One region of the Bacillus rugosus genome, then DNA from elsewhere that is predicted to be linked to it. Evidence: riboswitches for the same ligand, from Rfam matches in the RefSeq annotation. Region 1 holds a riboswitch; each other region holds the start of a gene.
The links. A riboswitch is a leader RNA that binds a small molecule or an ion and turns the genes downstream of it on or off. The one in region 1 is predicted to bind S-adenosylmethionine.
Positions count from the first base shown of each region.

Region 1 (3,976 bases):
CGTGCTTCCGGCTTTTTGATCGCGATATCCTTCAAGTGTTGCCATGCCTCTCAGCCGATATGCGGAGGAGGCCGTTATTAATGGCTGTTTTTGAGGGAAAAAAGAAGCGATGCTGATCAGCGTTCCTTCATAAAACGCGCCGAGATGAAAAGCGCCTTCTGCATGATCTTGTTCATATTTGCATTGTTCGATGGATTGATGGGGACGCAGGATACGATGCCGGATTTCGTATGTATCTTCCGCGGAAATGGTTTTGACTTCGAGCATGATGTTCCTCCTCATATACCGATTTTCTATATCGTAACACGAATCCTATTAAAAAAGACCGCCCGATTGATTCAGGCAGTCTTATCGGAATTAATGCAAATAGATATTTTGTCGCTGCTCATCTTTTTGCTGGATATAAGAAGTGAGCTCAGCAGTTAAGTCAGATCTGAGAAAAGGCGTAATCAAATAGATGCCGTTAAACAGCTCGCATGCCGTATCCAACAGAGAGCGTGCAATTGCAAGGCCCTCCGCTTTTTGCTTCTCTTTGTCTTCACCGGCGAGGGCCATTGTTTCCCGAATAGAGTCAGACAGCTTAATGCCCGGAATTTCATTGTGGATGAATTCAGCATTCCGGCTGCTAGTAAGCGGCATAATTCCGATATAGATCGGCGTCTGCAGATGCTTTGTTTCGTTATGGATATCGACAAGCTGCTGTTCGGAATAGACAGGCTGTGAAACAAAATAATCGGCGCCGCAATCTATTTTTTTCTCCAGCCGTTTTACCGCTTTATCCAGGTGGCGGACGTTAGGATTAAATGCGGCTGCGACTGAGAAATTCGTTTTCTTGCCAAGCGGCTTTCCAGACAGGGACAGCCCTTCATTGAACTGTTTGATCAGCCTGATTAAATCAAAGGATGTTAAATCATAAACAGACGTGGCACCCGGAAAATCCCCGATTTTAGAAGGGTCGCCCGTGATGGCCAGCACGTCATTCAGCCCTAACGTATCAAGACCCATTAAGTGTGACTGCAAGCCGATAATATTTCGGTCACGGCACGTAATATGGACAAGAGAGCGCATATCAAGCTGCTGCTTCACAAGGGCGCCGCAGGCAACATTGCTGATCCGCGGGGTCGCTAGGGAATTGTCAGCGAGCGTTAGGGCATCGATTCCCGCTTCTTTTAATTCAGCAGCGGCGGACAGAAATTTGTCAAAGCTCAATTTTTTCGGCGGATCCAGCTCTACGATAATGGAGCGTTTTACCGCTGCGATCTCATTCAGGCCCGGTTCTGTGCGCTCATCCTGAACAGAAATGAATTCCTTAGGCCGGGTTTTGACTTCTTTTTCTGTAATCGGAGCAAGCCCGCCAATCGCTTCCGCCATCGCCCGGATGTGATTCGGCGTGGTGCCGCAGCAGCCGCCGATAATCCGTGCGCCTTGCTTGCGGAATTCTGACGCGCTGTTTTGAAAATACGTGTCGTCTGTTTCATAGACGAGCCGGCCTTCTTCAAGCGAGGGGAGACTGCTGTTCGGATAAACTGATAAGAACACATCATCAAAAATCGGCACTTCGCTAAGCGCTTCAATCATGTGATAAGGGCCGAGCCGGCAGTTAATGCCGGCGATATCAGCTCCGAGATCCGCAATCGATCGCAATGCTTCAAAAAGCGGTGTTCCGTCCTGCAGTACACCTTGCTCATGCATGGAGACATTAAGCATAATCGGAAGGTCAGTCTCTTTGCGCGCGATTTTCAGCACTTCACGGGCTTCTTCCAAATCATAATACGTTTCTAACAGCAGCCCATCCGGCTCCTCATGCAGCAGCAGGTACAGCTGCTCGCGAAAGCTGCGTTTGATTTCGTCAAGGCTGTACGCATTTTTATTAAAGGTGCGGATGCCGCCCATCGTCCCCAGCACGTACGCATCGCCTGCTGAAGCCCGCGCGATTTTTACCGCCTCCTGATTCATTTTTTTGATGTCATCCTCAAGCCCGTGTCTGGATAATTTAATATAATTGGCCCCGTACGTATTAGTTTGAATGATGTTGGCTCCAGCCTCAACGTACGCTTTATGTATGCGCTGAATTTCCTCCGGCTTTGAAATGTTGAGCTCCTCAAAGCATCTGTCAATGCCGTAGGAGTAGAGGAGCGTCCCCATGGCGCCGTCGCCGATTAACACCTGTTTTTGCAAATCTTCTAAAAGTCCCATTGTCTGCCTCCTTTATTCACATTCAGCAAGGAAAAAAGAGAAATAAAAAAAGTCCTCTTAAGAAGAAGACTTTGTCGGTGATTTTGTCTCTTCTTATCTTCCAAGCTGTTCGAGCTTGCTGGATTTAGCACCTTGGTCATGGCTGATCGCCATTACACCGGTTGCTGAAGCTTCGTCGGGCCAGTCCCTCTGCTTCTCTTGATAAGAACGGATATGAAATTTTACATGTTCAGGAGCTGCCAAAAGATGCCTGGCGTTTTCCCTTTCTCCAAATTTACCGAAAATAAAGACAATAATCAATAGGATTCAGAAAATTTATCTGAAATTTATAAATTGAACGTCAATTGGCAGATCTGCGCCCCGTACTGCTGTGATAATCTGCTGCAGGTCATCCTTGTTTTTTCCGGTGACACGCACTTGATCATCCTGCACTTGAGACTTTACTTTCAGTCCGGAGTTTTTGATGATGGTATTGATTTTTTTGGCGTTGTCCTTGTCAATGCCTTGAACAAGCTTTGCACGCTGGCGCACCGTTCCGCCTGACGCGCTTTCAACCTTGCCGTAATCAATATTTTTTGTCGGCACGTTTCGTTTAATCAATTTACTGACCAGCACATCTTTGAGCTGGCTTAATTTAAATTCGTCATCAGAAACGAGAACAAGCTCCTCTTTATCTAACGAAATGTCGCTTTTGCTTCCTTTAAAGTCATAGCGTGTGCTGATTTCTTTCAGCGCAATTTGAATCGCATTTTGCACTTCTGGCAATTCCACCTGGGATACAATATCGAATGAACTTTCTTTTGCCATATGAAAACCTCCATAACATTTAACTTATGTGTCGATTATAGTAGAATAAAGAGAAACTTCCAACAGAACAAAGAATCAATTTGTGATGATTGGAAAAAATGTTAACAGAATCCGCATAAAAATAAGCGGAACAGGAAGGACGATAGCATGAGACCAGGGCAGCAATTAACCTTGAGTATAGATCACCAAACTGACTTCGGTTACTTTTTAACCGACGGAGAAGATACGATTCTCTTACATAACAGTGAAATAACTGAGGATATCGAAGACAGGGATGAGGTAGAGGTCTTTATATATGTCGACCAGCAGGAAAGACTTGCGGCTACGATGAAAATTCCGGTCATCAGCGCTGATGAGTACGGCTGGGTCGAAGTGGTGGATAAAGTGGAAGATATGGGCGTTTTCGTTGATATTGGCTTATCTAAGGACGCGCTTGTTGCAACTGAGCATTTGCCGCCATACGAGGAGGTCTGGCCGCAAAAAGGGGATAAACTTTACTGTATGCTCAAAGTGACGAATCGGGGGCGCATGTTTGCCAAACCAGCACCGGAGGATATTATAAGCGAACTGTTTACCGACGCTTCAGAAGATCTGATGAATAAAGAGCTGACAGGTACGGTGTACAGATTAATCGCAACGGGTTCATTTATCATCACAGACGATGGTATCCGCGGTTTTATCCATCCGTCAGAAAGAAAAGAGGAACCAAGACTCGGCTCAAGAATCACGGGACGGGTGATTCAAGTAAAAGAAGACGGCTCAGTCAACATGTCGCTGCTCCCGAGAAAACAGGATGCATTGTCTGTGGATGCCGAGTACATTTTAACGTATATGAGAACAAGAAACGGCGCTATGCCGTACAGCGACAAAAGCCAGCCTGACGATATCAGAGAACGTTTTAACATGAGCAAAGCCGCCTTTAAGCGCGCGCTTGGCCATTTGATGAAAAACGGAAAAGTGTATCAGGAAGACG
Region 1 covers NZ_CP096590.1:1,211,030-1,215,005, forward strand. The annotation lists gene M0696_RS06095 (GNAT family N-acetyltransferase) at 1-267, opposite strand, end outside; gene M0696_RS06100 (bifunctional homocysteine S-methyltransferase/methylenetetrahydrofolate reductase) at 358-2,196, opposite strand; SAM riboswitch class I at 2,287-2,404, opposite strand; gene M0696_RS06105 (YajQ family cyclic di-GMP-binding protein) at 2,512-3,003, opposite strand; partial or broken gene M0696_RS06110 (CvfB family protein) at 3,102-3,976, shown strand, end outside.

Region 2 (3,976 bases), 2.0 Mb from region 1:
TTTCAGCGATTTGTATTTTTTAGAGTAAATACCGAATGGCTCTAAGTGAACAGCTCCGGCATTCACAAGCTTGTAATCTGTGTTTTCTTTCATTTCTTGCTCAAGGTAAGGAATGTGCTGGAAGTAGTTCGCATCCACTTCTTTATCAGCTAAAGCTTTGTTGTACATCTTGTAATCACTAAGCACTTTCACTTTCAGCGTGTAGCCTTTTTCTTTCAATAATGGTTCAGCTTCTTTTAAAATTTCCGCATGCGGTGTTTTTGTCGCTGCAATCACAATTTCTTTCTTGCCGGATTCAGCGCCGTTATTTGATCCGCAGGCAGCCATAACCCCTGCAAATACAAGCAGTAATGCACCCAAAAATAGCTTTTTCAATGTAAATCCTCCCTTATCGTTTATCTATAATATTTGTTATTAAATCACCGATGATTTGAATAATAAAGACGATGATTAAAATAAATACAGTTGCAACGAAGGTAACATCAGCATTATTAGACTGATATCCTTCTACGTACGCAAGGTTTCCAAGGCCGCCTGAACCGATGGCTCCGGCAATTGCCGTTGAGCCGATCAAAGCAATGGCTGTAACCGTGATGCCAGAAATAAGGGCCGGCATAGACTCCGGAAGCAGCACTTTGAAAATAATCGTAGACGTTTTGGCGCCCATTGATTTAGCGGCTTCAATAACACCTTTGTCAACCTCGCGCAATGCGATTTCAGCAAGGCGCGCGTAAAACGGTGCCGAGCCGATCACCAGCGCCGGCAATGCGGCGTTTGGCCCTAAGATCGTGCCGACTAAGAACTTCGTAAACCCTAAGAGTAAAATAATTAAAATAAGGAACGGAATTGATCTGAATATATTGACAACGGCTGCAATCACAGAGTTGACCGCTTTATTCTGCCAAAGGCTCCCTTTGCTTGTCAGGAAAAGCAGCAAGCCGAGGATCACCCCGATGACAAAAGCAAACAGTAAAGAGATCAGCGTCATATAAAGTGTTTCATATGTCGCATTCCATAACTCAGTTAAATCAACGTTCGGGAAGTATTTTTCAAACATTCGTGATCACCTCTGCTTTCACCTGTTTGTCATTAATGAACCGGATCACGTTTTGCACTTCTTCTTCGGCTCCATCAATATGGATGAACAGTGAACCGTAAGCTCCATCCTTCGTCTGCGAGATTTTCCCTTGCAGAATATTGACGCTGACATTGAAGTTTCTGATCATTTCTGTAATCAGAGGCTGCTCAGCTGAATCACCGACAAATGTGAGCTGAACCATTTTTCCTGATCCTGTTTCATCAAGAAGGTGCTGAAGCGTTTCTTTCGTTTCTTCCGGCTCTGTCACCTGCTGAACAAATCGTTTTGTCATGTCTTCCTTCGGATTTTTGAAGACATCGAGAACTTCGCCTTCTTCCACAACCTTTCCGTTTTCCATAACAGCGACTCTGTTGCAGATTTTGCGGATGACATGCATTTCGTGCGTGATCAGCACAATCGTCAAACCGAGTCTTTCATTAATATCGGACAATAGATCCAAAATTGAATCTGTTGTTTGCGGATCTAATGCTGATGTCGCTTCATCACAAAGGAGAACCTTCGGATTGTTTGCAAGCGCTCTGGCGATTCCAACACGCTGCTTTTGCCCGCCGCTCAGCTGAGACGGATAAGATTTTTCTTTTCCTTCTAATCCGACCAGTTTAATCAGTTCATCGGCGCGCTTGATCCGTTCACTCTTTTTCACCCCGGCAATTTCTAAAGGAAACATGATATTGTCTCTAACGGTGCGCGACCAAAGCAAATTGAAATGCTGGAAAATCATGCTGATTTCATGGCGTGCATTTCTTAAGGCGCGTCCGTTTACTTCATTAATCTTGGTTCCCGCCACTTCCACGGTTCCTGAGGTTGGTTTCTCAAGGCCGTTCAGCAGACGGATTAAGGAACTTTTACCAGCTCCGCTATATCCTATAATTCCAAAAATCTCACCTTTTTTGATGGAAAGCGAGACATTTTGGACAGCATTGACATCTCCGTGTTTCGACTTATAAACTTTTGAAACATCTTGAAGATTGATCAAAGCAATCACCTGCCTTAACACTATTCTAAGAAATCTTCCGGGTTTTTTCTGCAAAAGAAAAGCCTTTCTGCACACTTGAGCAGAAAGGCTTATATAAAATGGCCTTTCTCTCATCTTTCAAAGCTGAACGCTTCGTGTGAATTGGCACCATTTCAACAGCGTTGATGGTTGCCGGGCTTCATAGGGCACTTCCCTCCACCTCTCTTGATAAGAGAAATATATAGTCTTTTTCGTCCGGAAATTCTTAATGTAGAATAGCATGGCGAATGATTAAATGTCAATAAAATAAATGATGTCAACTTTTACTATTATAATAATTTCCTATTTTTTAATTCTTTAAAATTCTCTGAAAAAACCCATTCGTCAGCCAGAGTATAGCTTCTAGTTTTAACAGGGCTCTGAATGACCCCTTCACTTTCAGGCTTCCGCTCTGAATCAGGTGCTGAAGGGAAATATCTCCGTGCAATAAATGAATGATTTCTGTTTGGTTTCCGTAAAAGGTCAGGTTGGACGTTTGGGGCGGAGAAATTTTCTTCATTTCTCCCTGTTCGTTTATTGAGACGGTTAAGGCTTCTGTTTCTCCTTGGAAGGTAATGAGCAATGTTGAAGCGTTCAAAAGGGGTTTTAAAAACAGATGCTGATACTCATCTTCTAAAACTTCCGCTTTCTCCATATGTACAACCTCCTATTTGTTGGTCATACATACATTTCTCTTTTTGGCGCAAGAACCCCTTTATAAAACGAACGACAATTTCATTGGAATGTGCCGAGAAATATGTCATAAATGGGATGCGGAAGATGATTTTTGTTTGATCAGCTCATATAAATAAGAAACCGAATGAAACGCATATCCTCTTTCGACCACTTTTCCGCCTTTAAACAGCAGAAAACAAGGGACGCTTTCTATTTGATACGCTTTTGCGAATGTCGGAGAGTAATTGACATTGTTTTTATAGAAGGCGACATCAGGCAGCATTTCTTTCACCACTGTCAGCATTTTGCTTGCAAGCTGGCAGGTGCCGCAAAACGGAGTATATAAGTAAAGGAGATACACATCATCTGCAATGTGCTCAAGTTCATGTTCTTGGAGTTCTTTCATGCTATACACCTCGGGATTTTCTTTCAAGAAAAATAGTATGGACATTCAAATTCGCGCGCAGCAATACAGAGGCGACATGGTGCCTGGGCGCAGCCGCCACTTCCTTATAGGCTCTGTCGATATGTAGATGGCAGGCTTCGTTAAATTCTCTTTTCAGCTGTTTTCTTAATTTCTCACCTGATTCATCAGCATCAACTAATATATAGACGTCTTTATCGTAAAGCTCGTCAGCCAATTCCTCAAGCTTCAGCTGGCTGATTGTTCCGTTTGTGCAGATAATGCGCACTGGTTCATTCAGGACGCTTTCGATTTTCTCTTTATCTGTTTTCCCTTCAACAATCATAACCTTTTCCAGCTCATCCATCTTCATCTTCTTCACCTGCCGCGTCATATTTGAAACGTTCAGATTGTAAAAGAAGGCAGTGAAATTCACCGCCAACATTAACACCAGCCGTTTTCGTAGTCACAATCCACATATTTTTCGTCGTTTCCTGAGACCACATCAGCTGTCTTATAAAATTTCTCATTTTCAAAGGAATAACCGGACTTAAGCTCATATTCATTCATGCTTGTCATTTGGCCAATCATCTCATTTTCATGATATAACGAGAGCCGGCCATTTTGAAAGCGGCCTGTCACATCATTGGTGACATCGAGCTTATGTTTGCTGAAAGCCATATTGGACACCTCCCATAACGTTAGCGTGTCCAATTGCCTTTACAGCTATCCTGTTTTAGTCTTCTTGTGTCATCTCTTCATATTGCTCTGCTGTCATCAGTTTTTCAATTTCAGAAGCGTCAGA
Region 2 covers NZ_CP096590.1:3,239,283-3,243,258, forward strand. The annotation lists gene metQ (methionine ABC transporter substrate-binding lipoprotein MetQ) at 1-375, opposite strand, end outside; gene metP (methionine ABC transporter permease MetP) at 389-1,057, opposite strand; gene metN (methionine ABC transporter ATP-binding protein MetN) at 1,050-2,075, opposite strand; SAM riboswitch class I at 2,183-2,289, opposite strand; gene M0696_RS16500 (SCP2 sterol-binding domain-containing protein) at 2,404-2,748, opposite strand; gene M0696_RS16505 (thioredoxin family protein) at 2,854-3,174, opposite strand; gene M0696_RS16510 (toprim domain-containing protein) at 3,176-3,538, opposite strand; gene M0696_RS16515 (YusG family protein) at 3,616-3,852, opposite strand; gene gcvH (glycine cleavage system protein GcvH) at 3,908-3,976, opposite strand, start outside.
Region 2: linked by a shared signal. The riboswitch ahead of metN (methionine ABC transporter ATP-binding protein MetN) and the one ahead of M0696_RS06100 (bifunctional homocysteine S-methyltransferase/methylenetetrahydrofolate reductase) in region 1 are both predicted to bind S-adenosylmethionine.

Region 3 (3,976 bases), 1.4 Mb from region 1:
CTTGGGATTGGAATGCCGACGCTTGTCGCAAATGAGATACCCGATGGCGTTCACGTCATGCTTCAGTCAGAAAACGGCTTGCTCGGGATCGGCCCGTATCCTCTGGAAGGAACGGAAGACGCGGATTTGATCAATGCAGGAAAGGAAACAATCACTGAAGTGACGGGCGCTTCCTATTTTGACAGCGCTGAGTCATTCGCAATGATAAGAGGCGGGCATATCGATTTGGCTATCCTTGGCGGCATGGAGGTTTCGGAGCAGGGTGATTTGGCCAATTGGATGATCCCCGGAAAGATGGTAAAAGGGATGGGCGGCGCCATGGATCTCGTCAACGGGGCGAAACGGATCGTTGTCATCATGGAGCATGTCAATAAGCATGGCGAGTCGAAGGTGAAAAAAACATGCTCCCTTCCGCTGACAGGCCAGAAAGTCGTGCACAGGCTGATTACGGATTTGGCTGTTTTTGATTTTGATAACGGCCGCATGACACTGACTGAGCTTCAGGAAGGTGTCACAATTGAAGAGGTTTATGAAAAAACAGAAGCCGATTTCGCTGTCAGCCAGTCTGTGATCAAACAAAATTCTTAATGGGAAGGAGTTTGACATGAAAAAACAAGTCGCCTTGGTGACAGGAGCAGCTGGCGGAATCGGGTTCGAAATCGCGAGGGAATTCGCCCGTGAAGGCGCTAGCGTCATCGTTTCGGACCTTCATCAGGAAGCGTGCGAAAAGGCCGCTTCCAAGCTTACAGAAGAAGGCTTTGACGCAGCAGCCATTCCGTGTGATGTGACAAAGGAAGCGCAAGTCGCTGATACGGTGAACACCATCCAAAAACGATATGGCCGCTTGGATATTTTGGTGAACAATGCCGGTATTCAGCACGTCGCTCCGATTGAGGAGTTTCCGACAGAAACCTTTGAACAGCTGATCAAGGTCATGCTGACGGCGCCCTTCATCGCGATGAAGCATGTTTTTCCGATCATGAAAAAACAGCAGTTTGGCAGAATCATTAATATTGCATCTGTTAATGGTTTAGTCGGCTTTGCGGGGAAATCCGCTTATAATAGCGCCAAGCACGGCGTCATTGGGCTGACTAAGGTCGGGGCGCTGGAGGGCGCGCCCCACGGCATTACAGTCAACGCGCTCTGTCCGGGTTATGTCGATACACAGCTTGTCCGCAATCAGCTGAGCGATCTTTCGAAAACAAGAAATGTCCCTTACGACTCCGTGCTTGAACAGGTCATTTTTCCGCTTGTGCCGCAAAAACGATTGCTTTCCGTAAAGGAAATTGCGGATTATGCAATTTTTTTGGCAAGCGAGAAAGCGAAGGGTGTCACCGGGCAGGCTGTTGTCCTTGATGGGGGCTACACCGCTCAATAACATAAAAAACACACTTGCTCCGCCAGGGAATCAAGTGTGTTTTTTCTTTGCTTATTTCCAAACATCGTTAGCGATTTCAACTACATGGCGCAGCTTCGCCCATTGCTGTTCTTCAGTCAGCTTGTTGCCTTCCTCAGTTGAAGCGAATCCGCATTGAGGACTGAGGCAAAGCTGATCTAAGCTCACATAACGGGATGCTTCTTCGATACGGCGTTTTACATCGTCCGGATGTTCAAGCTCACCGAATTTAGATGTCACTAATCCAAGGACAAGCTGAAGATCAGAGCGCTTCACATAACGGAGCGGCTCAAATCCGCCTGAGCGTGAATCATCATACTCCAGGAAAAGCCCGTCCAGGTTCAAACCGTCAAAAATGGTTTCGGCTGCTGCGTCATAGCCGCCTTCCGCTGTCCAAGTGGACTGGAAGTTGCCGCGGCAAATATGCATTGTTACGGTCAAGTCATCCGGACGGTCGGCAATCGCGTCGTTAATCGATTTCGCAAACAGCTGGCGAAGCTCATCAGGCGTTGTTCCGAACGCTTCGATTTGTTTTAATCCTTTTTCAGATAAGAAAACAGCCCAAGCTGTATCATCAAGCTGAAGGTAGCGGCAGCCTCTGTCGTAAAACGCTTGAATCGCTTTTTTATATGCTTTGGATACATCGTGCTGGAAAAGATGATAGTCGTTTTTGTATGCATCCTTTTCCAGTTTTCCGCGGAAAAACAGCATATTCGGGCTTGGGATCGTCATCTTTGGCGTCGCGTCACCGGCAATGCTATGGAGAAATGAGTAATCTTCAAGCATTGGGTGAGTTGAAAAGTCGATATCACCTGTGACTTTAATGCCGCGTGCTTTTGTCTGTACGTTATGAAATTGAATGCCCTGCTCAGGAGTAAACGGCTCAACGCCATCCAGGTTTTCCAGAAAATCAAAATGCCACCATGCTCTGCGGAATTCACCGTCTGTCACCACGTTCAGGCCGGTTTCCTTCTGTTTTTCCACAATGCGGATGATTTCATCGTTTTCGATTTGGCGAAGCTGCTCAGCTGTAATCTCGCCTGCCGCTTTTTGCAGCCGTGCTTTTTTGACGGGCTCAGACCTCAGCAGGCTTCCGACTTGATCCGCGCGAAACGGCGGTTTTTTTCTTTGAAGTGATTTTTGTTCTGCGGGTGTTGTTTGTTGTGACATGTTGTTCATTCCTTCTTTCCATTCGAATATAAAAAAGCTCTTCCTTTGGATAAGGAAGAGCTTGTGTGACAATCTCAACCTTATCTTCAAGAGCAATCATTGCTCTAAAGGATTTAGCACCATTCTGTTAAACAGCGGTTGCCGGGTATCGCAGGGCCAGTCCCTCCACCTCTCTTGATAAGGAAAACCTTTTTATGAAATTTTCTGATAGTATCTATTATTCACACATTTTCTGTTTCTGTCAATGATAGATTATCTCCACACATCGTTGGCGATGTCGATGACATGGCGCAGCTTCGCCCATTGCTGCTCCTCTGTCAAAAGATTGCCTTCTTCAGTAGAGGCGAAACCGCACTGCGGGCTGAGGCACAGCTGATCCAGGCTCACAAAGCGCGCCGCTTCATTGATTCGGCGTTTCACATCCTCAGGATTTTCAAGCTCTCCATTTTTCGATGTGATCAAGCCGAGTACAATCTGGAGATCCTTGCGTTTCACGAAACGGAGCGGATCAAAATTTCCGGAGCGGTCATCATCGTATTCTAAGAACAGCCCGTCCAAATGTAAGCCATCCAAAATCGTTTCAGCTACAGCATCATAGCCTCCTGATGCCGCCCATGTTGAACGGAAGTTGCCGCGGCAAATGTGCATCGTGATTGCTAAATCATCAGGCCGGTCTGCTACTGCATCGTTAATCGTTTTGGCGAACAAGGCAGGCAATGTTTCTGGATCGCCGCCAAGCGCCCGAACAACCTCTCTGCCTTTTTCCTCAAAGAAGAGAGACCATGACGTATCATCAAGCTGAAGATAGCGGCATCCAGCATCATAGAAAGCTCTGATTGCTTTTTTATACGCTTGGGCCAGATCATGAAAGTATTCCTCTTGGTCGTCATAAAACCCTTTATCCGCCTTTTCACCGAAAAACAGCATATTCGGGCTCGGAATCGTCAATTTTGGGGTCGCGTCGCCGGCAATCTCATGTAAAAATTGATAATCGACAAGCGCTGGGTGGCTCGTAAAATCGAGTTTTCCCGTCACTTTGATGCTGCGTGCTTTTGTTTTCGCATTATGGAACTGAATCCCTTCAGACGGGATGAACGGTTCCACACCATCAAGCCCTTCCAGGAAATCATAATGCCACCAAGATCGGCGGAATTCCCCATCTGTTACCACATCGAGACCGATTTCTTTTTGTTTTTCTACAATGCGGGTGATTTCTTGATTTTCGATATCACGAAGCTGATCAGCGGTGATCTCGCCGGCCGCTTTTTTCTGCCGGGCTTCTTTTATCGGAGCAGATCGCAGTAAACTGCCGACATGATCGGCACGGAAAGGAGCTTTGTGTTGTTTTTCTGTTTTTTGTCCTGCAACATTTGTTTGTTGAGCCATGTCATTCGCCTCTTTTCTGTAATG
Region 3 covers NZ_CP096590.1:3,915,327-3,919,302, reverse strand. The annotation lists gene M0696_RS19855 (3-oxoacid CoA-transferase subunit B) at 1-588, shown strand, start outside; gene M0696_RS19850 (3-hydroxybutyrate dehydrogenase) at 605-1,378, shown strand; gene M0696_RS19845 (5-methyltetrahydropteroyltriglutamate--homocysteine S-methyltransferase) at 1,430-2,566, opposite strand; SAM riboswitch class I at 2,644-2,750, opposite strand; gene M0696_RS19840 (5-methyltetrahydropteroyltriglutamate--homocysteine S-methyltransferase) at 2,819-3,952, opposite strand.
Region 3: linked by a shared signal. The riboswitch ahead of M0696_RS19845 (5-methyltetrahydropteroyltriglutamate--homocysteine S-methyltransferase) and the one ahead of M0696_RS06100 (bifunctional homocysteine S-methyltransferase/methylenetetrahydrofolate reductase) in region 1 are both predicted to bind S-adenosylmethionine.